DNA from 4 places in the Plantactinospora sp. CNZ320 genome. Region 2 is predicted to be linked to each of the others. Evidence: riboswitches for the same ligand, from Rfam matches in the RefSeq annotation. Region 2 holds a riboswitch; each other region holds the start of a gene.

Region 1 (7,768 bases), 1.7 Mb from region 2:
AACGAGAACTCCTCGAAGTGGATCCGGGTGGCTGGCAAGCCCCGCTGCCGAAATCCTCGTTCGAAGGACCTGATCATCGGAACCGGCCCGCACATGTAGACGTCGACATCGGCGAGGTCGCCGTCCTGCTCGGCGACGATCCGGGCCACGGCCAACGACCCCGCCTGCGCCGAAACGTTCAGGTGTACCCGCAACCCGGGGTTGCGGGTCGCGGCGTCCCGCAGTTCGTCCCGGAACAGCATCTCCACCGGCTGCCGGACCGTGTAATACAGGTCGATCCGCCGGTCACCTGGTCCGTCGGGGTCGCGCAGCCAGCTCAGGAACGGGGTGATGCCGATTCCTCCGGCGATCCAGATCTGCCGCCGCCCACCACGCCGGTAGTCCAGCATGCCGTAGCTGCCCTCCACAGTGGCCCGGCTACCGGCCTCGGCGCGCTCGTGCAGCCGGGCCGTGTAGTCGCCGATCGCCTTGACGGTCAGCCGGAGCCGATCCTCCGCCGGGGCACTGCTCACGGTGAACGGGTGCGGCTCGCGCAGCCCTGGCCGACGGATCTGGAGGAAGACGAACTGCCCCGAGGTGAAGACCAGCCGGCGCGTCTTGCGGGGACGTAACGCGATCTCCACGGTGCTGGTGTTGAGGCGCCGTACCTCGTCGACGACGTACCGGTAGCGGGGCCGGACGAGTCGCGCGAGGAGCAGCGTATAAAGGTACGCCACGACCCCGACCACGTAAGCCGCGAGGAGCAGGGCGAACGGCACGGGACTGGCCTCGACGACCTGGTCGACGAGGAGCGTGTGCGCCAGGCTGATCACGAAGAAGAGCCCGACCAGCCAGTGCGAGTGTCGCCACCGCCGATAGCTCACCGTCACCAGCCTGCGCAGCAGCGGCAGCCGTGGGCCGACGCTCAACAGCACCAGCACCGTGAACCCGGCGAAGGCGATCAGGCCGGACGGCGTGCCGCCCGGCGAGTCGAGCAGCCACGGCACGACCGTGACGTGCGCAACCAGCAGCAGGAATCCGGCGACCGCAACCTGGCGGTGGGTCCGGTACATCCGGTCCAGGCCGCCGAAGAAGGGCTCGATCCAGCGCGCCCGGGTGGCGAGTACCAGCGCGACGGCGAAGAGCAGCACGGCGGTGGACGCGAAGAACTCGGCGACCACCTGCCGAAGGAAGTCCGGTCGGCCGTCGTCGGCGGGCCAGAAGAGCGCCCAGGCGATCGTGTTGACCACCGCGATCCCGACCACGAACGCCACACCGACACGAGTTCGTCGCAAACTGCCTCCGATCGGAGGCCCGCATCCTATCCGCCGCCACCGTGGCGGGTGCGGGCGGACCAGGTAGCGGGGCGGGCCGGCCGGTCAGTCCGTCGGACCGGCCGGCCATCCGCCGATGATGCCAGTCGGCGCGCAACCTGTCCGCACAACGCCACCGCCCCGCCACCCTGAACAGCAGGTGACGGGGCGGTGGCGTTCGTTCGGGCCTACAACATCGAGACGTGCACGTGGTCGGTGTGGTCACTCGGACCGCTGTAGGAACTCCAGCCCTCGCCGGGGAACCAGATCTCCTTGTACCAGATCACGTAGAGGATGCCGAGCCGGTCCGAGTTGCGGATCAGGAACGCGGCCAGGTCGTTGCCGTACTTCATCTGGTCGTCGTTGGCAGCCCGGCTGAACCCGGAGTTGCGCAGCGACCAGTCACAGGCGCGGCCCTTCGGGTGCTCGAACGGCCCACCGGGCCGGTAGCAGCCGACGAACCTCTTGAAGCCCGCCCGGCGCACCTCGTTGTACATGTGCAGTGTCCGGGCGGTGATGCAACCGCCGGTGGTCGGATCGTCCTTGTTGCACGGCAGCCCGGGGAAGCCGTCGGCCATTCCCGGCCCCGGCCGGGCGACCGGCGAGGTGGCCGCCACCAGCCCCTTGTTCGGACGCGAGTTGCCGCCCACCAGGGCGAGCGCCTTCTTCGCGTCCGTCTGCTGCTTCTGGATGATCTTCTCCTGCGCGGCCTGCTTGGCGACCTCGTCGTCGATCGCCTTCTTGGCCGCGCCGACCTCGTTACGCGCCTGGTTGAGCGCCCGAAGCTTGCTGTTGTTGAACAGGTTCAGCTCGTTGAGCGCCGAGGCCCGCTCGATGAACGAGCTCGACGCGGAGTCGGACGAGTTGTTCGTCAGCAGCATCGAGATGGCGCTGAGCTTGCCGCTGCGGTAGGACTCGGCCGCGATCTCGCTCGCCTCCGGCGTGAGCGCCGCCAGCCTGGCCTCCGCCTGCTTCAACTGGTTGCCGAGCTGCTGCTGCCGCCGCTGGGACTTGGCGCGTTCTGCCTTCGCCTCCGCCAGCCGCTTGCCGGCGCTGGCGAGCACGTCACCGAGCACCGGCGAGTCGGCCTCCTCATGGGGGGCCGGTTTCGGCGCGGGCGCCGCCGACGCCTCCGACGGGACCACGACCAGAGCTGCGGCGGTGAGCAGTGCCAGGGCAGTCGCCAGCCTTCGGCGTAGGGGTGCCCTCACATGTATCCCTTCCGTCGGCCGCCGACCGGGTTAGCTGACGGGTTCGGGATGGAAGTGGTCCCTACCGCTGTCGCGGATTCACCCCAGGGGTGCGTGGGTCCCCGGCTCGCCGTGTGGCGATTAGGCGGCGATCAGCGCCGGTACCACGCGGTAGCCGGCGGCTATGAACGGCAGACAGCATACCCGGTTTCACTTCCCGAATGGCAATACCCGATCGCGGGCAAAAGCGTTGCCAGGCAACGACTATCCGTAATCACGGCGCCTCAGGCGCATCGAAGGTCATGCTTTGCCCACCATTATCGACTAGCCGCTGTCGGCTATTTACCAAGCGCGTTGTCACCGGTTACCGAGCGGGTAGTCACCGGCCTGACGTGCGAAAACGTGTCCAGGTTGGTCGGTGGCGTGATTCTTTGGTCACCGTCGGCGCCAGGGCGTTGTGCCGAACAGCACACCGGCCACCGTACCGGCCGAGAGCAGACCCGCTGTCACCACGCCCCGATGCTGGGACAGCCACAGTTGCGGACTCCTTGTGCGATACGGCGTGTCGAACGAGCCGTGCGCGCCCTGGTCCACCCCGCTGCCGTCGTCGACCGGGTGCCACAGGTTGGCCGTTCGATCCCGCGGCGCCGGCTGCTCCGTCTGCTGGCCGGAGTACCCCGTCCGGGCCAGGTACCTGTCGAGCAGCCCGGGTACCAGCCGGTTGGCGAGGATGGTGCCGACCGTGGAGGCACCGACCCAGTACTCCCGCCGGTCCGGCCGGTCGGCGGCGTGCACGATGGCTCGGGCCGCCAGTTCGGGCTGATAGATCGGTGGCACCGGCTGGGCGCGGTTACGCAGCCGGGAGAGTACCCAGTCGAACTGCGGGGTGTTCAGCGCCGGCAGGTGCACCATGGTGAGCCGGACCGGGCTGCGGTCGTGCAGCAGTTCACAGCGCAGCGACTCGGTGAAGCCCGCGATGGCGTGCTTCGCTCCGCAGTACGCCGACTGGAGCGGGATCGACCGGTAGGCCAGTGCCGACCCGACCTGCACGATCGTGCCGCTCCCGCGCGGGCGCATCCGGTCGAGGGCGGCCCGGGTGCCGTAGACGTACCCGAGATAGCAGACCTCGGTCACCCGCCGGAACTCCTCCGGTCCGATCTCGGTGAAGGGCGCGAAGACCGAGACGATGGCGTTGTTGACCCACAGATCGATAGGTCCCAGCTCGTCGGTCACCCGGTCGGCGGCCGCCTCCACCTGGCGGTGGTCCGCCACGTCGACCTCGATCGGCAGTGCCACGCCCCCGGCCGCGCGGACGTCCTCGGCCGCGCCCCGCAGCCCGGTGCCGCCCCGGGCCAGCAGGCCGAGCCGCATCCCCCGGCGGGCCAGCAGCCGGGCCGTGGCCCGGCCCACCCCGGCACTCGCTCCGGTGATCACCGCTACCCGCGCCGCAGGTCGCCCCCGCATCCGCCCCCCGTCCCGCACCCTCCCGGACCGCTGCGCCTTCCCGGACCGCTGCGCCTTCCCGGACCGCTGCGCCCTCCCCGGTCGCCGCGCGCCGGCTACCCGGCCGGTGCCCCGGCAAACTCCTGGACGCGCCGGAGACCAGGCCGCCGGACGGCAACCACAGCCCAGGCAGCAGCGCAGCGCCGAGGTAGCGACCACGGCGCCCGGCAGGCAACCGCAGCGCCGGGCCCGGGCCACCCGTCCGGGTGAGGATGAACCCCGGCCGGGCGGGTAACCGCCTCCGCGACCGGGGCGGCGGGCGGAGCAGATGGTGCGGCGGGTGCAGCAACGATTGCGCGGACGCGTGGTGCCGGCGACCGCCGTCGCTGCCGCACTGGCCGCCCAGGTGGTGCCGGCGGTGACGGTGCTGCCCGGGGTACGGCTGCGGTTCTTTCCCCGGCTGAGCGGACGCGGCTCGCCGGGTCACGTCGCGCTCACCTTCGACGACGGCCCCGATCCGGCCTCCACCCCGCTCTTCGTCGAGACCCTGGCCGCGCACCGGACCCGGGCGACCTTCTTCCTACTGGGGTCGATGCTGGCCCGCGCGCCGGAACTCGGGCTGGATCTCGTCGCCGCCGGGCACGAGGTCGCGGTGCACGGCTGGACACACCAGAACCTGCTGCTCCAGGGCCCGCACGCCACCTACCGCGACCTGGCCCGGACCCGCGAGCTGATCGGGGCGGTGACCGGTCGGGTACCCCGGTTCTTCCGCCCGCCGTACGGGGTGTTCAGCACCGCCGCCCTGGTCGCCGCCCGCCGGCTGGATCTGACCCCGGTGCTCTGGACCTGCTGGGGGCGGGACTGGAGCCGGTCGGCGACCCGGTCCTCGGTACTCGAGGCACTGCGCGACGGCCTGGCCGGCGGCGGTACGGTGCTGCTGCACGACTCCGACTGCACCTCGGCGCCGGGTGCCTGGCGGTCAAGTCTCGCCGCCCTGCCCGCCCTGCTGGAGGAGTGCAGGCGCCAGGGTTGGCAGGTCGGCCCGCTCGGCGAACACGGCTGATGTCGAGGTGACCGGTGTCGGACCCTCAGCCCACCCGGTCGGTCAACTCACCGGGCACCGACCCGACCCGGCTGCCGGGCACGGCCACCGATGCCGACCCGGCGGTGCCGGCCGGCGGCCGTGACCCGAGCGGGTGCCGGACCCGGGCCACCATGCCGACGTGTGCCCGCCGGGCGGCCTGGAGCGCGGCGAACAGCCCGTACGCCCCGCGACCCACCAGCCGGTGCTTCAGCCCGGCCGCACCGCCCGGCGGCTGGTAGCCCGCGGGCGGCAGGTGTGCCCGGTAGCGGGTGACGATCTCGGCGAAGAACTCCCGGCGGCGCTCGGGCGGCACCCGCCGGGGATGGCTGAGCACCTGCAACAGGTGCCAGATCATCCGCTGGAAGATCAGGTGACGCAGCTCGGCCGGTACCGCCGGGTCGGCGTCCAGACCGGCGAGCACCCGGTCCCAGTGCGCGAAGACATCGAAGTGCCGCTCGCTGACAGTCGCGGTGATCGCACCCTCCGGACGCTGCCGGTACGCGTAACAGCACCGGTCCAGCAGGGCGATCCGCCGCGCGGCGAGCAGCAGCGGAAAGCTGAACGAGACGTCCTCGTACCAGCCGGGGCCGAAGGTCAGGCCCAGGTCGAGGAGGAACCTGCGTTGGATCACCTTGTTGCAGGTGATGTGTAGCACCGACAGCAGAGCGGGCCGCTGCTGGAGGGTGAACGTCTCCGGCACCGGGCCGCCGGCACCGACCTGGGAGAGCGACAGGTGCCGGGTCCCGCCGTTCGGGTAGTACCGGGTGTACGCGGTGACCAGCAGGTCGGGCCGGGTCCGGGTCAGCCGCTCGGCGACGGCGGCGAGGCTTCCCTCGGGCAGCCAGTCGTCGCCGTCGACGAACCACACGTACTCGCCGGTGGCCCGGGACAGGCCGGTGTTGCGGGCCGCCCCGAGCCCCTGGTTCTGGTCGAGGGTGACCACCACCAGCCGGGGGTCGCGTTCGGCGTACCGGGCCAGGACCGCCGCGCTGCCGTCGCGGGAACCGTCGTCGACCGCCACCAGTTCGAGGTCGCGAAAGGACGCGTCGAGGATGGAGTCCAGGCAGTCGGCCAGGTATTCCCGCACCTGGTAGACCGGGACTATCACGCTGAGCAGGGTCACCGTGGAAACCTCCGAGGGAGGACGGAGACCGAATAGTAGCGCCCAGTAATCGCCTGTCTGGCGTTGCGTAACTACCGAGTGACCAAATTGTGATTTGTCACTTCGATCAGCACCTGTCCGGATCTAGAGCCCTGCCACCCAGTTCCACAGGTCGACGACCCACTCCGTCTGGCGCAGGTAGGCCACCCCGACCCCGACCAGGAAGATCCCGGTGACCAGGTGCGCGCCCCGGGCGCTGCGCCGGATCCGGCCGAGCTGACGCTCCCAGAAGACCCGACCGACCAGCCGGGCCAGCGCGAAGAGGCCGACCGCGACGAAGAGGGTCAGCACGAAGGTGACCACCGGACTGGTCAGATCCCCCCGGGCCGAGATCGCCCAGATCCCCCAGCAGACGAAGGCGAAGAGGCCACCCAGCATGCTCCAGTGCCGTCCGATGCGCAGCTGCCGCCAGTGGTAACCCGGCGGAAGCTGCTGCCGCTCCGGCTCCACCATCGGCCAGCCGGTACCGGTCGGCTCATGCGGCGCCTCCGGCTCCTTACGCTGCCGGGGCACCCCGACCTGCGCCACACCCCGCCGGAAGCCCTCGGAGCCCGGCGGCATCCCCGGACCCTCCGCACCGGGCGGCATCTCCACGGTCCGCTCGGCCCACGGCTGCGTCTGGTCTGCCATCTGTCCCTGTCCTCCCCATCGGCCCGGGCCCGGAACCCGCTCCTCGGGTCCGGAACCCGCTCCAGTTCCGAGGGTAGCCAGCCGGCAAACACCTCGCCGAGCCAGCATCGATCGGCTAGACATGGACGATGACCCCCACGACCCCCGGTTCGGAACCCCGGATCGAGGTCGGCGCCGCAGCCGACTGGGCCGCCATCGTCACACTGCTCGGCACCGCCTTCCACGCCGACCCGGCCGCGGCGCAGGAGGAGGCGGAGGCCGGTGAGGCGATCACCGAACCGGAACGGTCGCTGCTGGTCCGCGCCGGGGACGCCGTGGTGGCACACGCGGCGGCGTTCACCCGGGAGTTGACCGTGCCGGGCGCTGTCGTACCGGCGGCGCACGTGACCAGGGTCGCCGTGGCGGCCACCCATCGCCGGCAAGGGCTGCTCGGCCGGCTGATGCGGCGGCAGTTGCGGGACGTGCTGGCCGCCGGCCGGGAGCCGATCGCCGTGCTCTGGGCCAGCGAGGGGCAGATCTATCCCCGGTTCGGCTACGGAGACGCGGCGCAGCGGTGGCGGCTCGACGTGCAGAGCAGCGGGCTCCGCCCGGTCGACCCGGACGGTACCGGTGCGGCGATCACCCTCCGCACCGGTGCTCCGGTGGCACTGCGCCCCACGCTCGCCGCCCTCTGGGACCGGCTCCGCCCCGACCGGCCGGGCTGGTCCAGCCGAAACAACCCCTGGTGGCAGTACCTGCTGACCGACGCCGCCAGCCAACGCTCCGGCACGACGGGCCGGCAGGCCGTACTCGCCGAGACGCCGGACGGTCCGGTCGGGTACGCCCTGTGGCGGATCCGGCCCGGCTGGGACGACCGTGGGCCGCAGGGACAGGTACTCCTCGACGAGCTGGTGGCCGCCGATCCGGCCGCGTACGCGGCACTGTGGCGGTTCCTGCTCGGCATCGACCTGACCCGGAGCGTGCACTA
Region 2 (5,735 bases):
CTCCGAAGGCAAAGGGTGTGGCAATGGCGTTTCGTGGACTGCGGTTGTCGTCGCGTTCCGGCATGACCGGCATGGCGAGCTCGTTTCTCGTCCTGCTGCTCGCGGCCGGCCCGGCGGTGGCGGCACCTCCGGGCTCGGCCGGACAATCCGCCGAACCGGGCTGCGCCGAGACAACCAGAGGCCACCCCCACACCACAGCGCCGAACGCCAAGGCCAAGCCCGGTGTGCCGCACGCTGCCGAGCCCAACGAACTGACCCCGGGCGAGGCCGCCGAACTGGACCGGGCGCTCGACTCGGCGTACGCGCAACGGGTCGGGGTGGCGCCGCTCGGCGTACCGGGCAAGCTCAGGATCACCATCGACGTGGTGTTCCACGTCGTCAGCGAGAATCGGACCCGGGCGGACGGAAACATCCCACTGTCCCTGATCCACGCCCAGATGAAGGTGCTGAACGACGCCTTCGCCGGGCGTACCGGTGGAGCCTGGACGCCGTTCCAGTTCAGGTTGAAGAAGGTGAACCGGGTGGTCAACCCGGCCTGGTATCCGATCGTGGCGGAGAGCCCGGCGGAGACGCAGATGAAGCGTGCGCTGCGGGTCGGCGGCAAGCACACCCTGAACATCTACACCGGATTGCTTGACGACGAGTTGCTCGGCTGGGCCACCTTCCCGGAACGCGAACTCGACCCGTACGACGGGGTGGTGGTGCTCGCCGAGTCACTGCCGGGCGGCACGGCTGCGCCGTACAACGCGGGTGACACGGCGACTCACGAGGTCGGGCACTGGCTGAACCTCTACCACACCTTCCAGCAGGGCTGCTCGGGTCAGGGCGACCACGTCTACGACACGCCTGCCGAGGCGGAGCCGGCCTTCGGCTGCCCGGAGCGGCGGGACACCTGCACGACGAAACCGGGCCTCGACCCGATCCACAACTTCATGGACTACTCGGTCGACGCCTGCATGTACGAGTTCACGTACGGTCAGATGTTCCGGATGCTCAAGGCGTGGAAGGCGTTCCGGGAGCCGTAGGTCAGGGTGTCGGGACCGGCTCCGCCTCGGCGGCCCGACGCCGGCCGCGTCGCCTCGGCCCGGTGGCGGTGTCTCCGCCTGCGGTGCCCACGCCGACGTTGCCGGCGCCGGCCGGGTCGAGCCAGACCTGGACCGCCGGTCGCTCGGACCGGTCTCCGGCGGCGAGCGGGGTGGCGCCGTTGCTGCCGTGCCGGGCCACCATCGCCACGTCGACGGTGAACTCGAAGAGCCGCCAGTCGACCTGCGGCGCGGCCCGCAGGTTGCCGGCGAGCCGTTCCACCCGCGCCTGGTCGGTCACCGGGCGGGCCCGACCGGCGACGTAGGCCTCGTCGTCGCTGTCCTCGGGCGGGAAGGAGTGCAGCGCGTAGCGCCCGTCCCGTTCGAGGTCGCGCCGCTTCGGGGAGTCGACGACGAAACAGAAGAGTCCCTCGTCGGTGATGACCGGGGACACCGGGTGCACCCGCGGCCCACCGTCGGCGCGCACGGTCGCCAGGTAGCCGAGACCCGGACCGTACTGCTGGATGAGAACGCGGATCGCGTCGGCGAGTCGGGGCTCGTCAGAGGCGAATTCGGACCAGGATGCCATGGCCACATTCTATCGAACACATGTTCGATCACCTACCCCGATCCCACCCTCATCCCACCCATCGGCCAGGTCGTGGCCGGTCGGCTCCGCTCGACCGCTAAGGTGATCCGGTGCTGCTCTCCGACCACGACCTAGTGATCGAGATCAAGGCGGGCACGCTCGCGCTGGAGCCGTTCGAGCCCGCGCTGGTGCAGCCGTCGAGCATCGACGTACGCCTGGACCGGCTCTTCCGGGTCTTCAACAACCACCTCTACACGCACATCGACCCGGCGGTGCAGCAGGACGAGTTGACCTCGCTCGTCGACGTGCCGGACGGCGAACCGTTCGTGCTGCACCCGGGTGAGTTCGTGCTCGCCTCCACCCTTGAGGTGATCTCGCTCGGCGACCAGCTCGCGGGCCGGCTCGAAGGAAAATCCAGTTTGGGCCGGCTCGGCCTGCTCACCCACTCGACCGCCGGCTTCATCGACCCCGGGTTCTCCGGGCACGTCACGCTGGAGCTGTCGAACGTGGCCAACCTGCCGATCCGGCTCTGGCCCGGGATGAAGATCGGCCAGCTCTGCATCTTCCGGCTCTCGTCGCCGTCCGCCCACCCGTACGGGTCGGCCGTCTACGGCTCGCGTTACCAGGGGCAGCGCGGCCCCACCCCGAGCCGATCATGGCAGAACTGGCGCACCTGGCCCACCCGCTGAAAGCGGCAACCGGAACCCCGACGCCTGCCGGCCACGGACCCCAACGGACCCCAACGGAGGAACCCCCGCCGCAGTTTGCGCGACGGGGGTTCTTCCGTTGACACGGTCGGCTGGGCGACGTCAGCCGGGTCTGCCGAAGCTGTGGATCTCGCCGTCGTCCATCCGCTTCATCTTCACCGGCTCACCGGCCCGGGAGGCGTGCACGATCCATCCGCCGCCGACGTACATGCCGACGTGGCTGAGGTCGGCGTAGTAGAAGACGAGGTCGCCGGGGCGTAGCTCGGAGCGGCTGACCGACTTCACCTGGCCACGCTGTGCCCGGGCGTTGTGCGGCAGCGACACGCCGCCCTTCGCCCAAGCGGCCAGGGTCAGGCCGGAGCAGTCGTACGAGCTGGGGCCTTCCGCACCCCACTTGTACGGCTTGCCGATCTGGGCGCAGGCGAACTTGACCGCCTGGCCGGCCGGGCCGCCGGGGTACGTCGCCGGGCAGGGCGCGGGCCGCAGCGGGCCGGCGGAGCCGTTCCCGTACGCCTGGATCCGCAGCTTCTGTAGCCGGTCGACCTCGGCGTCGATCTCCTTCTTCTTCGCGGCCAGCTCCGCCTCGGTCTTGGTCAACTGGGTGACCAACCGGTCCAGCGGGGCCTTCTGGGCGGCGTACTTGTTCTTGAGGTCAACGACCGTCTGCACCTCGCGCGCCTGCTGCCGCGCGAACTGGTCGAGCACCGAGAGTTGACCGACCAGCGCGGTCGGCGACTTCGTGGTGAGCAGGGCGTTGACGGCCGAGGCCTTGTCGCCCTTGTACGCCTCGACTGCGAAGTCGCTCACCCGGTTCATCGCGGCGTCGATCTGCGCCTGGAGCGGGGCGATCTTCTTTTGCAGTGCGGCGGCCTGCTTCTTCTTGGCGGTCAGGTCCTGCCGGGTGGCGTTGTGCTTTTCGACGACCGGTTCCAGTTTCCGCCAGGCGGTGTCGATCTGCTGTTCGATCTCGGCCACCGACGGTTCGGCGAGTGCCGGCGTCGTGCCGGTGAACAGCACGGCGGCACTGGCCAGGGCCGTCAGCGCGATGGCGAGAATGGACCTTCGAGGGCGCGGCTTCACTTTCCCGGCGTCGGTGGAGACCGACCGGAGGGATTGCGACCGCAGCGGGGCAGGGGGAGCCACCGGGGTCCGTACTCCTTCTTCCGTAGCCCGCCTACCGGGTTAGCTGACGGGTTCGGGCGGGAAGATTGTCGCCCTACCGCGTGAGACGCGGATTCACCCCATGAAGCTCGGGTCCCCGGTTCGCTGAGTGTGACGATTCGGCGGTGTCGAGACGTCGCCACCCGGTCAGGCGGCCTGCCGTCGGCTCGACGGTCCCCAACACTAGAGAAGGGTGTTATCCAAACGCAACCCCGTGATCTGAGTCGATTCGTTAGGTATTTGATCGGTCGCTGACGGTGGGAGCCTTCGATTCATCGAGGCGACGCCGCGAACTCGCTGATCACGCTCGGTATACGTGAAAGATTTCTACATTGTGCGGAGCTTGGCCGGAAGGTATTGACCGACAACGGTCCCGGGTGGAGGGTGATCACCAGGCCCACCCCCGGCTAATGGAGGTTCGATGCTTCCCACAAAACAGCCGCTGACCAGGAGAATCGCGCTCGGCGTCGCAGTCGTCGGCACCGCCGCGCTGCTGCCGGCCGGCCCCACGCCGGCCGCCGCCTCCGCCTCCGCCGACATCCGGCAACAGGAGTACGCCGCGGCAGCGGCCGAGTTCGGCGTACCCGAGAGTGTGTTGCTCGGCGTCTCCTATCTGGAATCCCGCTGGGACACCAACGCCGGCACCCCGAGCACCAGCGGCGGGTACGGCCCGATGCACCTCACCGACGTCGCCGGGCTGGCCGACACGCCGACGGAGCACCCGGAGCACGGCGAGGACCGGCGCGGTGACCCGGCCAGACCCGCCCGGCCGGCGACCGGACCCGCCGGTCCACACGTCGACCGAAGCACCGACGCGCCGCCCGGCGGACAGACCCAGGACACCGCCGACGCGCCGCCCGGCGGGCAGACCCTGGACGCTGCCGTCGCGCTCACCGGAGCCGACGAGCAGGCGCTCCGCACCGAACCGGCGGCGAACATCCGGGGCGGGGCGGCGCTGCTGGCGTCGTACCAGCAGGAGCTGGCCGCGCCGACGGGCCGGACCAGCGACCCGGCGGCCTGGTACGGCGCGGTGGCCCGGTACGCCGGCAGCGACCGCGCCGACGCCGCGGCCGCCTTCGCCGACGAGGTGTACCGGACCATCGCCGAGGGTGCCAGCCGGACCACCGACGACGGCCACCGGATCACCCTGCCCGGCCACCCCGACCTCGCCCCGCAGCGCTCCTGGCTGGACCGGCTCGGCCTGCCCGGCAGGCCCCGCCCGGACGGGCTGGAGTGCCCGCGCGACATCTCCTGCGAGTGGATCCCCGCCCCCTACCAGGAGTTCGGGGACGGCGACTACGGCAACCACGACCTCTCCGACCGGCCCGCCCGGCAGAAGATCGAATACATCGTCATCCACGACACCGAGGGCAGCTACGACACCACGCTGCGGCTGGTGCAGGACCCGACCTACGTGAGCTGGCAGTACACGCTCCGCTCGGCGGACGGGCACATCGCGCAGCACATCAAGGGCAAGGACGTGGCCTGGCACGCCGGCAACTGGTACGTCAACGCCAAGGCGATCGGTCTCGAACACGAGGGGTACGCCGCCCAGGGCACCTGGTACACCGAGGCGATGTACCGGACCTCGGCCAAGCTGGTCCGCTACCTCGCCGCCCGGTACGACGTCCCGCTGGACCGCAACCACATCATCGGGCACGACAACGTACCCGGCATCCTGCCGGCGAACGTGCGCGGCATGCACTGGGACCCCGGCCCGTACTGGGACTGGTCGCACTACTTCGACCTGCTCAGGGCGCCGTTCCGGGGCGTCGGCACCCCGGTCGCCGGACTGGTCACCATCGACCCGGACTTCGCCACCAACCGGCCGGCCTTCACCGGCTGCCAGAGCGCCGGTGTGCCCTGCCCGTCCCGTGGATCGTCGTCGGTGATCCTGCGCAGCGCGCCGGCCGCCGACGCGCCGCTGGTGAACGACATCGCACTGCGCCCGGACGGCACCCCGAACACCATGCACATCTCCGACCACGGCGCGCGGGCCTCGGCCGGGCAGACCTACGCGCTCGCCGGCCGGCAGGGCGACTGGACCGCGATCTGGTATCTCGGGCAGAAGGCGTGGTTCCACAACCCGAGGAGCAACCCCACCGCCAAGTGGACGGTCGGGCTGGTCGCGACGCCGAAGCCGGGCCGGGCCAGCATTCCGGTGTACGGCAGGGCGTACCCGGAGGCCGACGCCTACCCGGCCGGCGTACCGGTGCAGGCGGTCACGCCGTTGCAGTACACCCTCGCCGCCGGGCA
Region 3 (7,768 bases), 2.1 Mb from region 2:
GCCGCCACTGCCGGTGCTCGCCTCGTGCACGGAGAGTACGTCGAGCGAGACCGCCATCCCGTGACAGTTGTTCGCGGCGGCGGTGAACGCCGCTCCGACCGTGCCGGAGTGCAACACCGCCCGACCGGCGTTGGCGCCCCGGTTGATCCCGGAGAGCACCACCGTGGGCGGCGGCCCGAACGCCTCGTGCAGGGCGATCAGCGTGATCAGTGCCGGTGAGCCGGCCACCCCGTACGCCGGCACGCCAGGTAGTTCCTCGATCGGATGCTCCTCGACGACGACCCGGCCGTCCCGCTCCACCGCACTCATCGCGGCACTCGCGCCACTGGCCTCCTCGCTCGGGGCGGCCACCACCACGTCCAGTCCCCGTTCCACAGCCGTACGCGCCAGCCAGCGCAGCCCGGGAGCACCGATGCCGTCGTCGTTGGTGACAAGTACCCGAATCGTCATGCCGTGACCAGTACCCGGATCGTCACGACTTCGTCGTCCGGTGCGCCAACTCGTCAGGGGTCAACCGATCCTGCCGGTCCACCTGCATCGGCGCCAGGGTCACCCGGTCGACCAGGCCGGCGATCGCGTCCGGCCGGCCGGTGCCGAGCCCGTGCCGGGTGACGTTGAGCGCGCCCGCCGCCGCCCCGGTCCGGATCGCCAGCCGGAGGTCGCCGCCCTGCGCCAGTATCGCCGCCACCCCGGCGGTCATCGAGTCACCGGCGCCGCGCGGGTCCGCCACCTCCAGCCGGGGCATGTCGAGCTGGGCCACCTCGCCGTCGATCAGCACCAGGGCCGGTTCCTCGGCCCGGCTGACCACCACCGACTCGGCTCCCCGCGCGTGCAGGGCCTGGATCACCCGGAGCAGTTCCGCCTCGCTGTCGTCGCTGGCCAGGCCGTCCCGGAGCAGTTCCTCGTGGCTGACCTTGAGCACCGACACACCGCTGTCGAGCACGGCCGCCAGGTGCTGGCCGGAGAGGTCGGCGACCACCCGACTGCCGTTGTGCCCGAGGTCGGCGGCGAGCCTGCGGTAGATGTCCGGCGCGATCAGCGAGGGGTGGCCGGGACCGCTGAGGATGCTCACCTCGGCGCCGAGTCCCTCGCTGAGCGCGAGGTTGTAGAGCTCGTCGAGTTCGTGCCGGGCGAGCGGGTGGCCCGGCACCGAGGCGATCTCGTGGCGCTTGCCGTCCCGCCGGTCGTGCACGTAGCCGCCGCTGCTGGACTCCCGGTGGATCACCCGGAGGTCGACTCCCTCGCCGGCGAGCAGCGGTTCGAGGACCTGTCCGATCTCGCCGCCGAGCCCGGCGCAGAGCACCACGGGCACGCCCAGACACTTGATCATCCGAGCCTGCCACACCCCCTGGCCGCCCGGATGCAGGTGGATCTCGGTCTCGTCGGCGGGCTGGTCTATCGTGACCGTCAACTGGGGGTCCGGGGCAAAAACCATGACATGTCCGCTCATGCCCGTTAGGTTCCCTGGTAGCCCGCTGTTTATGCAGCTCACCGGCGTGTCGACACGATCCCCACCCTGGAGCGGACCCGGCGTCCCCACGGTTTGTAGGTGGAGAGCAGGGTGGCGACCACCAGCAGAGAGCTGGAGACGATCGGCGCCGCCAGCAGTCCCTGCCGGGCGTCCGGCGGGGTCGCCGCGCCGAGTTCGGCCGCCTGGAGGCTCGGCCGCAGCGCGAAGAGCACCGCACCGACCATCACGGTGGTGATCACCAACTTGACCAGTACCCACCGGTGCCTGACCAGGCCCCAGGGGGTGAGCAGCGCGCTGGCGACGCCGACCAGCCAGGCCAGCACGCTCAGCGGTACGAAGACGGTCTGCCCGACCAGGGCCATCGCCGGATAGACCACCTCGGGGTCGGCACCACCCGCCCCGGCCACGCCGAGGGTCAGCAGCACCAGGTCGACCCCCAACCAGCCAACAGCAGTGACCACGTGCAGGGTGAGCAGGGCTTTTCGCCAGGGCGGGGAGAGCGTCATGGCAGTGATGCTGCCGTCGGGACGCCGCCCGGACGTCGTGCCGGTGTCGACCGCCCGGATACGCGCCTCGACGTACAGCCGGCGCCCCGGGCCGGCGCCAGGTAGTCCCTCGCGCGAGGTGCCAGGGTGTCACCACGGTGACACCCTGGCACCATCACGAACCGACACCTCACTCCGGCCGAGGGGCTCAGCGCCAGGTGTCGGTCCAGCTCGCGGTGCAGGGGGTGCTGGACGGCGTGCTCCGGGTCCGGTTCGGGTCGCTCTCCCAGACCACCTGGCCGCCGTTGCGCTTGACGTACTTGTACTGCACCGCCGTGCCGGCCGGCAGGTCGACAGTCGCGCGCCAGACCGGATAGCCGGCCGAGGAGAGCGGCACGCCGTTCGCCGGGTTCCAGTTGCCGAGCGCCGGAACGTTGCCGGTGACGTAGACGTTCTCGCCCCAGACCGTCGTCGCGGTCACCGCGAAACTGGTGGCGACGCTCGGGCAGGAGCCGCCCGTCGGGGTCGGGCCCGGGCCGCCACCCGAGGTCCGCGCGTTCACGTGCAGCGCCAGGGCACCGTTCGCGGGTACTGTCGCGGTGACCCGGCCGGCGGTGTCGACCTGGTACGTCGTACCCGTGCAGGAGCCGCCGCTGAAGTCGCCGGCCAGCACGTCGCAGTAGGTGCCGGCCGGCAGGCTGGTCTGGAACGTGGATATCTGTGATGGTTCGGTTGGTTTCGAGCGGGTTCGGTTTGCAGAGATCGCTGCCCCGGATCGAGGGTCAGGGCCGTTGTCGCAGCTCCGGTGCCGGTGACTCGTCGTCCGGTCCTTGCACAACTTTCATCCGCGTGGGGCGTACATGATGACGGCTACCCCGACCAGGCAGATGGCGGCGCCGGTCAGGTCGTAGCGGTCCGGGCGGAACCCGTCGACGAGTACCGCCCAGCCGAGCGAGCCGGCCACGAAGATCCCGCCGTACGCGGCGAGCACCCGGCCGAAGTGCGGGTCGGGCTGGAACGCCGCGACGAAGCCGTACCCGGCCAGCGCCAGCATGCCGGCGGCGATGAAGAGCAGGCCGCGGTTCTCGCGTACGCCCTGCCAGACCAGCCAGGCACCGCCGATCTCGGCAACGGCGGCGAGCAGGAACAGCAGCAGCGAGCGGGTGATCGTCACCTCGCCATTGTTGCTGGTCGGCGACTGCGCCGGTTGCTTGCATCGATGGCTGTCTCTAAGCTTGGTCGGCGCCGTCACACCACCGGTACGGGCTGGCCGGTCCGGTGACGGCTCGGTGATCCCGGGAGTCGGTCACTCGTTGTCGTAACAGCACCGCCGGCACGCGCCAGGGCGGCGACGGGCCGGCAGTCGTCCGAGAGGAACTCCCATGCGGATCTCCGCACCGTACCGTCGCGTCTCCCTGGCCCTGGCCACGGTGACCGCGATCGCCGCGAGCAGCGCTGCCGTGCTCGGCACCGGGCCGACGTCGACCGCACAGGCCGCCGCCGGCTGCCTGGTCAACTACACGGCCAACCAGTGGACCGGAGGCTTCACCGCCGCCGTCCGGGTCACCGCCGGAGACACCCCGGTCAACGGCTGGACCGTGACCTGGACCTACGGTGGCGACCAGCGCATCACCAACAGTTGGAACGCCCAGGTCACCCAGTCCGGCGCGACGGTCACCGCCCGGAACGTGGCCTGGAACGGTTCGCTGCCGGCCGGCGGCTCCACCGAGTTCGGCGTCCAGGGCAGCTATGCCGCCAGTTCGGCGGCACCGAGCGGGTTCACCCTGAACGGTGAACCGTGCAACGGTGCCGAACCGACCACCCCGCCGAGCACGGCGCCGCCGACCACCAGGCCGCCGACTACTCCGCCGACCAGCGTGCCGCCGACGCTGACACCACCACCGACCGTACCGCCGACCACTCCGCCGCCGAGCGGCTGCGGCGGCGCGGTGCTCTGCGACGGCTTCGAGAACCAGACCGGTACGGCGCCGTCGGGCGACTGGACCGTCAGCTACCCGGACTGCTCGGGCAGCGGCACCGCCAGCATCGACACCTCGGTCGCGCACCAGGGCACCCGCTCGGTACGCATCAACGGTGCCGTCGGCTACTGCAACCACGTCTTCGTCGGCTCGACCCGCGATCTGGGCAGCGTCGGGGCGGTGCGGTACGCCAGGCTCTGGGTCCGGCACACCACGGCACTGCCGACCTCGCACGTGACCTTCCTGGCCATGCGGGACGCGGCCGACGGCAACCGTGACCTGCGGATGGGCGGGCAGAACCGCGCCCTGCAATGGAACCGCGCGTCCGACGACGCCACCCTGCCGGAGCAGAGCCCGAACGGTGTCGCACTCAGCGCGCCGCTGCCGGTCAACGAGTGGACCTGCCTGGAGTTCATGGTGGACGGCGCGCAGGGCCGGCTCTCCACCTGGGTCAACGGGACCGCGGTGACCGGGCTGACCGCCGACGGTACGCCGACGCACGATGTCGATGGGCAGTGGTACAACCGGGCCAACTGGCGGCCCAACCTGACCGACCTGCGGCTGGGCTGGGAGAGCTACGGCGAGGGCGCGAACACGCTCTGGTTCGACGACGTGGCGCTCGGCTCGACCCGGATCGGCTGCTGATAGCGGGAACCGCCGGCACTGCCCAGGGGTGGCGGGCGGTGCCGGCGGTTCGCGATGGTGCGGTGCGGTCGATCAGTGCATCGACAGGTGTACGTGGTTGGTGTGATCGCTGGACGGGTCACCGTTGCCCCCGTTGTACGTCTTCCAACCACTGCTCGGCAGCCAGATCTGCTTGAACCAGATCACGTACAGCACACCCAGTCGATCGGCGTTGCGCACGTAGTACGCCGCCAGGTTGTTGCCGTACGTCCGGTCGCCGCCGGTCGCCACTCCGCCGAACCCGTTCTTCTGGGCGGCGAAGTCACACGCCTGACCCTTCGGGTGCTCGCCGCTGCCTCCGCTGCGGAAGCAGGAGACGAACCGGGTGAAGCCGGCCGCCTGGGCCTGCTTCAACGCGTGCAGGGTGCGCGCGGTGATGCAGCCACTTGTGGTCGGGTCGTTGAGACTGCACGACTCGTCCGGCCAGGAGCCGTCGGCGTTACGGGGTGCCGGTCGCGCCGACCCGCCCCCGCTGCCGCTGATCCCGGCGGCGGCGCCGCCGCTGTTGTTCGCCGCCGCAAGCGCCCGTTCGGCCTGCTTCTTGCGGGTCTCCATCACCTCGACCTGCTTGCGCTGCTCGCCGATTTCCTTGTCGAGCGCGGCCTTGGCCTGGGTCTCCTTGTCCAGGCTCTCCCGCAGCCCGCGCAGTTCCCGGCTCTCGTTCGCCGAGATCGTGTCGAGTGCGGCGGCCCGGTCCACCAGGCTGGTCGGAGATCCACTGTTCAGCAGTGCGGAGACCTGGCCGAGCCGACCGGTCCGGTACGCCATGTTGCCCATCTCGGCGACCCGTTCGCTCCGGGTCGCCACCTCGGTACGCAGCTCGGCGAGCTGCTGGTTCAGTTCCTTCTGCCGCTTGACGGAGTTGTCCAACTTGTTCTTGGCGGTCAGATAGCCCTTGCTGGCGGTCTGGAGTTGCTCGCGCAGGCTGTCCGTGCCTCCGTCGATGTCGTCGCCGCCGGGTGCCGCGGCCAGCGCCCCGGGGGTCGCGTACTCCGGTGCCGCCTGCGCGGGTGCGCCGCCGAGCGCCGCGAGGACCATGCCGAGGGCGACGACCGCTGTGGTCGCGACCTTCCGGTGCGGTCTCGTGGCGCTCCGCGCGGACGCCGGAGCCTGTCGGGTGGGTGCCAGGAACGGCATATGACAATGTCCTTCCGTCAGCCGCCGACCGGGTTAGCTGACGGGTTCGGGACGGAAGATCCCTACCGCTGGCGCGGATACACCCCTGGTACGTGGTTCCCCGGCTCGCGCGTGCGATTAGGCGACGGTCCCCGCAGGCGCCGGAGGGCGCCGCCCGGCGGAGACCGGAGCCGAGCTTACCGGCAGTCGTTCGCCGGGGACACGTGGCGTTGTCGGAGCCGGATTCGCGATTTTCCGAGTTGGGCGGATGTATCCGGACAAAGCTGGCCGACGCAGCCTCAAAACTTAAGATGCCGCTAACTATCGGTGAGTCTCGACGGCTGGCGGGGCAGGTGTGCGAGGGTCGCCGGCCGACCGCGATGTCACGCGGCGTGCTCGGTGGTCACCAGTCGGTGGGGCCGCAGCCCCCGGGCGCGGTGTTCGGCTCGACCTGGAGCGTGGCGTGCGAGATGTGGAAGTCCTCGCGCAGCGCCGACCGGGCCGCGGCGAGTACGGTACCCACCTCCGCGTCGCGGTCCAGCCTCAGGTGCGCCGAGGCCACCTCCATCCCGGAGGTGAGGGTCCAGACGTGCAGGTCGTGTACGTCGCAGACGCCGGGTACCCCGGCCAGCCGGGTGCGTACGGCGGCCACGTCGAGGTGCTCGGGCGCGGCCTGCACCAGGATCCGTACGGCGCTGCGGCCGAGTCGCCAGGTGCGGGGCAGGATGAACAGCCCGACCGCCAGGGCCACGATCGGATCCGCCCAGCGCCAGCCGGTCAGGATGATCACCACGGCGGCGACGATCACTCCCACCGAGTTGAGCAGGTCCCCGAGTACCTCCAGATATGCGCCGCGCAGGTTGATGCTCTCCCGCGCACCGGCCCGGAGCAGGCCGAAGGCGGCGGCGTTGGCCAGCAGGCCGAGCGTGGCGACCACGAGCATCGGACCGGCCGCGACCCGGGGCGGGTCGTCGAACCGGCGTACCGCCTCGACCAGCACGTAGAGCGCCACCCCGAACAGCAGTACCGCGTTGGCCAGCGCCGCCAGCACCTCCAGGCGGTAGAGGCCGAAGGTCCGCTGCGGGTCGCCGACCGCCCGCCGGGCCGCCGTGATCGCGGCCAGTGCCATCCCGATCCCGAGCACGTCGGTGAACATGTGCCCGGCGTCGGAGAGCAGCGCCAGCGAGCCGGTGGCCAGCGCGGCGACCGTCTCGACCACCATCAGGACGGCGAGCAGCCCGAAGGCCGCCCAGAGCCGCCCCCGGTGCTGCTCTGCCGCCCAGGTCAACCGCCCCCCGTGGTCGTGCCCGGCCCCCAACGCCGCTCCCTCCGTCCCGGTCACCCCCGCTGTCGATACTGCCGGGCCGTGGGGTCGTCCCAGCCGGAAAACGGCGGGACCGGCTATCCCTCGTCGGCCAGGGTGGCCGCGATCGGCGCCCGGGCGGCCCGCCGGGCCGGCGGCAGGCTGGCCAGCACCCCCGCCGAGGCGGCCAGCGCGGCGCAGAGGGCGAGCTGACCGACGGGTACGGCCGGCAATCCGTGCCCGTACCCGCGGATCAGCCCCAGTGCCGCCGTCCAGCCGAGGCCGACGCCGAGGGCGATCCCGGCCAGTGCACCTACCGCGCCGGCCAGCGCCGCCTCGGTCAGCAGCATGGCGGCCAGCTGCCGGCGGGACAGGCCCAGCGCCCGGACCGTCGCCGACTCGCGGCGGCGTTCGACCACCGAGAGCGCGAGCGTGTTGCCGATGCCCAGCACGGCGATCAGCACCGACATGCCGAGCAGGGCGGCGAAGATCCCCAACAGCTCGTCGAGGGTACGGGCGAGCGCGTCGGCCTGGTCGGCGAGGCCGCGTACCCGGACCGCCGGCTGGTCGGCCAGGGCCGCGTCCAGCGCCTGCCGGCCCGCCGCCGTCGACACCCCCGGGGCGAGGTCGACCAGCAGCCGGTCCGGCTCCCCGGGGCCGTACGCGGCGGTGAACGACGTCCAGGAGACCAGGGCGGCACCGTCGACCGGGGAGTCGTCGTAGACCGCCA
Region 4 (7,768 bases), 5.1 Mb from region 2:
GTCGAGGCGGAGAACACGGCAGCCTACAAGCTCTACGACCGGCTCGGCTTCACCCCGGTCGCCGAGTACACCGAGTACGTCGTCGGCGAGCCAGCGCCCGCCCCGGACGTCAGTCCTCTTTGAACCGCGACCGAGCCGGGGCCGGTACGACCGGTGCCGGCGAGGGCCTTGTCATCGGTGCCCGCCCCGGGCACCATGTCAACGTTCTGGAAAGCCCACCCACCGATCTGTCGCCGAGGAGGCGCCGGTGCTCGAGGAGTTCATGGGCATTCCCGCCCACCCGTTCCTGGTCCATGCGGCGGTGGTCTTCGTGCCACTGCTCGCGCTGAGCGCGGTCGGGTACGCCTTCCTTCCGTTCGTCCGCCCGCACCTGCGCTGGGTGCTGGGACTGCTCGCGGTCGCCACCCCGCTCGCCGCGCTGATGGCGAAGCTCTCCGGCGACCGTTTCCTGGCCCGGCTGGAGTCCCGCAACCGGGTCAGCCCGGAGTACGTGCCGAGGCTGGCGGAGCACCAGGGTCTCGGCACCAACACCCTGTACGCGACGATCGCGCTCGGGGTGCTCGCCCTGGCGCTTGTCCTCCTGGTCAAGCCCCGGGGCACCGCCGCGCCGGCGACGGGTGGCGTCGAGGGTGGCCAGGGAAGTGGCGAGGACGGTGCGGACCGTGCCCCCGCCGCGACCGGCAAGGGATCGCCGGTGCTGACCCTGGTGCTCGGGATCCTCTCCCTGGCTGCGGCCGGGATCAGCCTGTACTACGTCTTCCGCACCGGTGACACGGGCGCGCAGGCGGTCTGGCAGGGCCAGTGACCCGTACCTGACCGAGGCCGGGCGCCCAACCGTTGGTGACGACGACGCCGGCCCGCCCCACATCCCCGTCGGCAAGGACGGGTGGGTGGGTCGGGCCGGCGTCGTCGGTGTTGCTACCGGCGGAGAGGGCGGATCAGGACGAGTAGCCCCGGGTCGCCGTCCAGTGCGCCAGGTCGATGGTGGTCATCCAGTAGTTGCTGTCCGCGCCCGGGATGGCCGGGTCGGCGATCTTCACCGTACGGCCGTCGTCGCGGTAGCCGACAACCGTCACGTAGTGGCCGCCGGGGTAGCTGTGCCAGCCACCGGCGAGGTCGGTGGCCGAGCCGGCGATGTTGACGACCACTGCGTACCCGCTGGTGACGGCGTGCACGACGTCGGCCTGGAGCTGGTCCATCTGGGCCGGGGTGGCCGAGCCGCCGGGGATGGCGGTGGTGCGGTAGAAGTCGGTACCGATGATCTTGTTCAGTACCCGGGTGGTGTCCTGGGCCGAGTTCGTGCCGCTCATCGTGGTGCCGAGGTCGGCGGCGACGGCGTCCTGGCTGGGCTGCTTGTCCCGGACGGTAAGGGCGATCCGGGTGGCGGCCGGGCCGCAGTACCAGCCGTTGATCTGGGCCTGGAACTGGTAGTCCAGCAGCTTCGACTCCGGGGGCGCCGGGGGCTTGCTCGGGGTCGCGGCCGGGGTCGTCTTAGCCGCCTTGCTGGCCGCCGCCGTGGCCGGCGCGGTGCTGGCCGGCTGGGTCGGGGTCGCCGGTGCGATCGTACCCGGTGCGGTCGTCTGCGGTGCGGTGGTGACAGCCGCTCCGGCCTGACCCGCCGCCGGTGCGCCGACTTCGGCGACGGCGACGGTCGAGGTGTCCGGTGCCTCCGCCGAGTCGGTCGAGGCCAGTACGACCCCGCTGGACGCGGCGGCGGCGAGCACCGCCGCGGAGGCGAGCGCGAGCCGGTTACGCCGGCCCGAAATGACGGTCCTGAACCGCCGGTTGATTGCGTGCTTCAACGTTGTCCTCCAGAGGAAATGCGCGTCATCGCCACCGGGGGGGCAGGGAGTGACGCGACCTTTCTTTCGCTGCGGGGAATGCGACGCGTTATCGCACGCAATCGCACGAGACCGATCCGCCGACTGGCATTCGCCGGGACGGATCCAGGGTGCACCGAGCGGTCTCACCGAAAAGTGCCGGCCAGTGCGACCGCGGGGTGCTCGCGCGTCGACGACTTCCGCGTCAGAGACCGCTATCGGGCCAGGTTGGGGCGGCGGCCGGGGACGGGGTGGTCCGGGACGGTCGCGACGGCCGGAAGCGGCGGCGCGATGCAGCGAGTGAACTGGGGGGATGGGCGGAGGCCCGGGTGGTGCCGCACGAACAGCTACTCCTTCCGACACCGCCTACCGGGTTAGCTGACGGATTCGGGCGGGAAGGGCCGCCCTACCACGGGCCGATGTGGCTCGCGGATTCACCCCAGATAACTGTGGGTCCCCGGCTCGTTACGTAACGACTCGGCGGGTCCGCTCCGGTGTCACCCGTACGGCGACCAAGGGGCCGGACCAGACGCGCCGACATTACTGGCCGACTTCTGCCGTTGCCAACCCCACTGAACAGCGAAAACAGTGACTCACAGCGCGATCGGGACAGCGCCGGCCGAGTCTCCGGGCCGGCAGCCGACCGGTGGATAAACCAGCATGATCATGTACGCGTACGGTATGACGGAAATGACCGGCTTACCCCGGTGGCTCGAACGTGGGACAAGGACTCCAGGAGGCTCCTTCCGATGACAACGGTGCACGAAGCTACCTACCACCTGCTCCGTTCCCTCGGCCTGACCACCCTGTTCGGCAACCCCGGCTCCACCGAGGAGCCATTCCTGAAGAACTTTCCGGCCGACTTCACCTACGTCCTGGCCCTCCAGGAGGCCTCCGCGGTCGCGATGGCGGACGGCTACGCACAGGCCAGCGGCCGGCCGGTGCACGTCAACCTGCACACCGCCCCCGGCACCGGAAACGGGATGGGCAGCCTCGTCACCGCCTGGCACAACAAGACGCCAATGATCGTGACCGCCGGCCAGCAGACCCGGACGATGAACCTGTCCGAGCCGATGCTGACAAATGTGCGCCCCACCCAACTCCCCGAGCCGTACGTCAAATGGAGTCACGAGCCGCTGCGCGCGCAGGACATTCCCGAGGCGTTCATGCGGGCGCTCGCCACCGCCGTACAGCCGCCGGCCGGGCCGGTCTACCTCTCCCTGCCGCTCGACGACTGGGACGAACCCGCCAACGGCACCGCGCCGATCCGCCGGGTCAGCACCCGGGTCGCTCCCGACCCGGTGGAACTGGACCGGTTCGCCGAGATCCTGGCGGCCAGCCAGCAACCCATGCTGGTGATCGGCTCGGGCGTCGACCGCAGTGGCGGCTGGGCCGAGGCGATCGCCCTCGCCGAGCGGAGCCGGGCACCCGTCTGGCAGCCGCCGTTCGCGGACCGGGTCGGCTTCCCGCAGGACCACCCGCAGTTCCAGGGCCTGCTGCCACCGGCGATCGGACCGCTGGCCGAGAAACTGGTCGGCCACGACACCGTCCTGGTAATCGGTGCCCCGGTGTTCCGTTACTACCCGTACGTCCCGGGACGGCGAGGTTACCTGCCGGAGGGCACCCGGCTGCTGCACGTCACCGACGATCCGGCCGAGGCGGCCCGGGCACCTGTCGGCGACAGCCTCGTCGGTGACATGACGCTGGCCTGCGCCGGGCTGGCCGAACGGCTGCCGGCCACCGACCGGCCGCTGCCGCCACCCCGTCCCGCCGCGCCGGACGCGGCGGCCGGCACCCCGCTGACCCCGGAGGCGCTCTTCGGTGCGCTCGCCGCCGAATGGCCGGCCGACGGGATCGTGGTCCCCGAATCCCCTTCCAACCTCAGCGTGCTGCACCGGCAACTGACAATCACCCGGCCGGGTTCGTACTTCAAGATGGCCAGCGGTGGCCTGGGCTTCGCGCTGCCGGCGGCGGTCGGCATCGCACTCGCCCAGCGGGACACCCGACAGCATCGGCCGGTGGTGGCGGTGATCGGGGACGGCTCGTTCCAGTACTCGCCCCAGGCGCTCTGGACCGCCGCCCAGCACCGGCTGCCGGTCGTCTTCGTGGTGCCGGTCAACGAGGCGTACGGAGTGTTGAAGGCCTTCGCCCAACTTGAGGACGCACAGGGAGTACCCGGACTGGACCTGCCCGGCCTGGACATTCCGAGCATCGCGCGCGGCTATGGCTGCACCGCCCACCAGGTCGAGTCGGTCGACGAGTTCCGGACTGCGTTCCGGGCCGCGCTCGGTGCGGAGGGCCCGACCGTGCTCGCCGTACCGATCACCCGGGACGTCGCCCCGCTGCTCTGATCACCCGTCGCCCGAATCCGGACGGCGGGCTCTGGACGGCACATATCCCGTTTGGGTGTGGTGCCACCATGTCACCTTGGTGGCTTGGTGGCACCACGCTCATGGGGGGACATGCTCCCCCCGCCGGGCTCGGGCTGGGAATGCCGGCCGCCGGCCGGTCGTTACATCTCGCGTACGGCTGAGTAGCACCGCCTGTGAGCTGGGCTGGTGGCCGGGCCGCCGGGAATGATCCGGGGCCTGCGGTCGTTACATATGGTGTTCGCCTGAGTACCAGCACCCCCCGTGCGTGTGAGCCGGGCGAACGATCTTTTCTCCAATGGCACCCCGTGTCCCCCTGTGGGGTGTTCATCCCCGATTGGAAGGTGGACCATCGTGAACACGACTCTGTTCAGCCGATGGCTTCCGGCCGTCGCGCAGACTTCTCTGGTTCGTAGGACCGCTCTGGGTGTTGCTGGTCTGGCGTTCGTCGGTGGCGCTGTCGCCGGCCCCGCCGTGGCCGCGCAGGCTGCTCCGGAGCATGCCGGTTCGCCGGTGTCGCAGTCGGTGATGCAGGCCGACAAGCCCGACAAGGGCAAGAACGACAAGGGTGACAAGGGCAAGGGTGACAAGGGCAAGGATCGTAAGGGTGGTAAGCCGTCGCGGGACAGGCTTGTGCCGCGTGGTGTGCAGGGTGAGCAGTCGCGGATTCCGTTGTCGGATGAGCAGTCGGACAATGTGCGGGCGATTGTGAAGGCGACGAAGAAGGCGGGTATGGATGAGCGTGCCGCGGTGATCGCGGTGGGTACCAGCCTGCAGGAGTCGAAGTTGGAGAACCTGGGTCATCTGGGTGCGCGTAACGACCATGACTCGCAGGGCCTGTTCCAGCAGCGACCCAGCTCGGGTTGGGGTTCGGTGGAGCAGATCACCGATCCGGAGTACTCGACCACGGCGTTCCTGAAGGGTCTGAGGCAGGTTGATGGTTGGCAGGACCTGCCGCTGACGGTGGCGGCGCAGAAGGTGCAGGTGTCGGCGTACCCGGACGCGTACGCGCAGTGGGAGGACCAGGCCGCTGACCTGGTAGCCAACGCCTGGAACAACAGCTAAGCACAACAGCTGAACAAGGACAGACCGAAGGCCGGACCCCACCCCGGGGTCCGGCCTTCGGCGTCTCCGGACCCGGGATGCTGGCTCAGCCCGCCATCACCCGCTGGTGCAGTGCGGTGACCACCGAACGGGCCGAGACGAACGCGCCGTGTTGCCAGGCAACCGCACGGCTCAACCAGTCCCCGGCGAAGTAGACCCGGCCCGCCGGCCGGAGCAGGAGGTTGTAGCCGGCGGTGCCGTACGGCGGCAGGGTCCAGGCGCCCTCCAGATGGCGGGTCCGGTCCCAGGCCTGCGAGTACGCCGTCACCAGCTCGGAACGGTACTTCTCGCCGTGGATCCGCACGCCCTGGGTGACCGCCCGCTCCTGCCGCTCCGCCGGGGGCAGCACGCTGTACGCCCGCGCGTCCGCCCCCGCGTTGTAGTAGCCGACGATCAGGCCCCGCTCACCGTGGAAGCCGTACGACGGGTACCAGATGTGTGCCAGGTCGAGGTCGGTCTCGGTGATGCCGCCGTAGATCCGATTGTCGAGTTCCCACCAGCGGCTCCGGTACTCCAGACCGATCTTGCCGGAGGCGACGGCCGGAAAGTCGCCGAGCGCCGCCGTCACGTCGGCGCCGAGGTTGTGCGGCACCCGGGCCATCAACCGTGGCGGCAGCGTCGCCACGCAGAAGTCGCCCTGGGTCAGGCGGTCCCGGCCACCCTGCCGGTAGGTCACCTCCACCCGGCCACCCCGCTCGGTCACCCCGGTCACCTCGGCGCCGAGGCGGATCCGGTGGGAGCCGACCGCCTTCGCCAGGGCCCGGGTGATCTGGTCCATCCCGCCGACCGGCTGGAACATCAGCATCGCCTGGTCGTACTCCGTCTCGAAGGCGACGTACCGGCCGACGTTGCTGGCGAAGACGTCGGCCAACGGCGGCGGGGCGGCCAGCGGTACTCCCCCGTCGTTGCCCGCCCCGGGATAGCTGGCGTAGCCCCGCCGGCTGGTCCCGGTGTAGGCCCATCCGTCGGTGCGCCCGCCAATCGCACCGTAGCTCTCCAGGAACGCGAGTAGCCGCTGCTTGTCGTCGGCGGTCAACCGGTCGTCCAGCGCCCCCTGGTCGGTCGCCTTGGCCAGCAGTTCGGAGACGTACCCGTAGACGTCCGCCCTGGCGGTGCGGTGGCGGACCGGCGTGGTCATCCCGGCCGAGGCGTTGTAGAGCAGAGCGTCCGCGTTGGCGTTCGCGAACACCTCGACCGGTACGCCCAGCTCGCGGCAGTAGTCCATGGTGACCATCCACTGCGCGATCCGGCCCGGCCCGGCGTTGAAGTAGATCCCGTCGGAGAAGCTCGCCCGCTGGGTGTGCCCGTCGAGATCTGTCTCCACTGTGCCGCCCCGGACAGTCAGGTTCCGGCCACCGGCCCGGGAACGCGCCTCCAGCACCGTGCACCGGTACCCGGCCTTGCCCAGCTCGTACGCGACGGTGAGGCCGGCGACACCGCCGCCGAGCACCACCACCCGGGCGCCGGCCCGGCCGGTCAGGCTGAAGTCGGAGCGGGCCGGTGCCCGGAACGGCGGTGCCGGCGAGTCGGTGGTCACGGCGAGCCCGAGCGCGCCCATCGTGGCGAGCATCGCGCCCGCCCCGCCGCTGACCCCGACCGCACGAAGGAAACCGCGCCGGCTGACAGTGGACCGGTCCTGCTCGTTCATCCCGTCTCCCCGCCGCGCGTCGCCACGCACACCGAACCGAGCTGCCCGATTCTCCCACCGCGGCCGGTCAGTTCCCGTCGGCGAGCCGGACCAGCATCTTGCCGACGTTGCCGCCCCGGAGCATCTCCAGGAAGGCGCCCGGAGCCGCCTCGATCCCCTCCCGGACCGTGGTCGCGGTGCGCAGCGACCCGTCGGCCAGCCAGCCGGCCGCCAGCGGCAGGTACTCGGCGAACCGGTCCAGGTGGTCGGTGACAAGCATGCCGCGCAGGCTGAGCCGCTTGGTCAGCGCCAGCACCAGGTTGGTCGGGCCGGGCACCGGCGCCGTCGCGTTGTAGACGCTTATCGCGCCCACCAGCGCCACCCGGCCACCGATGTGCAGCGCACTCAGCGCGGCCTCCAGATGGTCGGTGCCGACGTTGTCCAGGTAAACGTCGATCCCGTCGGGCGCCGCCGCCGCCAACTGGGCACCGATCGCGCCGGCCCGGTAGTCGATCGCCGCGTCGTAGCCGAACTCTTCGACCAGCCGCCTCGCCTTCTCCGGGCCGCCGGCCGAGCCGATCACCCGGGCGGCGCCGAGCCTGCGGGCGAACTGGCCGGCGACCGAGCCGACCGCTCCGGCGGCGGCGGAGACGAAGACCACGTCCCCGGGGCGGACCGGGGCGGTGTCGGTGAGCGCGACGTACGCGGTCAGCCCGGGCATGCCGAGCACCCCGAGGTACGCCTCGGCAGGCGCGACCGAGGTGTCGACCACCCTCGCGGCGGCGGCGTCGAGTACGGCGTACTCGCGCCAGCCGAGTACGTGCGACACGGTCGCCCCGACAGGTACC

Evidence for each region. A riboswitch is a leader RNA that binds a small molecule or an ion and turns the genes downstream of it on or off. The one in region 2 is predicted to bind cyclic di-AMP.
Region 1: linked by a shared signal. The riboswitch ahead of CLT71_RS14975 (VldE C-terminal domain-containing protein) and the one ahead of CLT71_RS22900 (C40 family peptidase) in region 2 are both predicted to bind cyclic di-AMP.
Region 3: linked by a shared signal. The riboswitch ahead of CLT71_RS13390 (coiled-coil domain-containing protein) and the one ahead of CLT71_RS22900 (C40 family peptidase) in region 2 are both predicted to bind cyclic di-AMP.
Region 4: linked by a shared signal. The riboswitch ahead of CLT71_RS00305 (C39 family peptidase) and the one ahead of CLT71_RS22900 (C40 family peptidase) in region 2 are both predicted to bind cyclic di-AMP.

What each region holds. Positions count from the first base shown of each region.
Region 1 is NZ_PJMP01000001.1:3,428,571-3,436,338, forward strand. Features, by position in the region: gene CLT71_RS14970 (ferredoxin reductase family protein) at 1-1,274, opposite strand, end outside; gene CLT71_RS14975 (VldE C-terminal domain-containing protein) at 1,481-2,503, opposite strand; cyclic di-AMP (ydaO/yuaA leader) riboswitch at 2,507-2,640, opposite strand; gene CLT71_RS14980 (SDR family oxidoreductase) at 2,918-3,946, opposite strand; gene CLT71_RS14985 (polysaccharide deacetylase family protein) at 4,266-4,988, shown strand; gene CLT71_RS14990 (glycosyltransferase family 2 protein) at 5,014-6,132, opposite strand; gene CLT71_RS14995 (hypothetical protein) at 6,256-6,801, opposite strand; gene CLT71_RS15000 (GNAT family N-acetyltransferase) at 6,930-7,768, shown strand, end outside.
Region 2 is NZ_PJMP01000001.1:5,151,218-5,156,952, reverse strand. Features, by position in the region: gene CLT71_RS22915 (zinc metalloprotease) at 24-1,025, shown strand; gene CLT71_RS22910 (pyridoxamine 5'-phosphate oxidase family protein) at 1,027-1,611, opposite strand; gene dcd (dCTP deaminase) at 1,722-2,300, shown strand; gene CLT71_RS22900 (C40 family peptidase) at 2,421-3,461, opposite strand; cyclic di-AMP (ydaO/yuaA leader) riboswitch at 3,474-3,614, opposite strand; gene CLT71_RS22895 (peptidoglycan recognition protein family protein) at 3,901-5,735, shown strand, end outside.
Region 3 is NZ_PJMP01000001.1:3,058,057-3,065,824, reverse strand. Features, by position in the region: gene surE (5'/3'-nucleotidase SurE) at 1-450, opposite strand, end outside; gene CLT71_RS13415 (1-phosphofructokinase family hexose kinase) at 473-1,450, opposite strand; gene CLT71_RS13410 (DUF2269 domain-containing protein) at 1,489-1,977, opposite strand; gene CLT71_RS13405 (carbohydrate-binding module family 20 domain-containing protein) at 2,165-2,794, opposite strand; gene CLT71_RS13400 (YnfA family protein) at 2,798-3,130, opposite strand; gene CLT71_RS13395 (cellulose-binding domain-containing protein) at 3,339-4,580, shown strand; gene CLT71_RS13390 (coiled-coil domain-containing protein) at 4,653-5,756, opposite strand; cyclic di-AMP (ydaO/yuaA leader) riboswitch at 5,763-5,890, opposite strand; gene CLT71_RS13385 (cation diffusion facilitator family transporter) at 6,139-7,053, opposite strand; gene CLT71_RS13380 (ABC transporter permease) at 7,137-7,768, opposite strand, start outside.
Region 4 is NZ_PJMP01000001.1:67,711-75,478, reverse strand. Features, by position in the region: gene CLT71_RS00315 (GNAT family N-acetyltransferase) at 1-123, shown strand, start outside; gene CLT71_RS00310 (hypothetical protein) at 248-805, shown strand; gene CLT71_RS00305 (C39 family peptidase) at 939-1,802, opposite strand; cyclic di-AMP (ydaO/yuaA leader) riboswitch at 2,169-2,313, opposite strand; gene mdlC (benzoylformate decarboxylase) at 2,570-4,171, shown strand; gene CLT71_RS00295 (hypothetical protein) at 4,544-5,254, shown strand; gene CLT71_RS00290 (FAD-dependent oxidoreductase) at 5,340-6,941, opposite strand; gene CLT71_RS00285 (MDR family NADP-dependent oxidoreductase) at 7,009-7,768, opposite strand, start outside.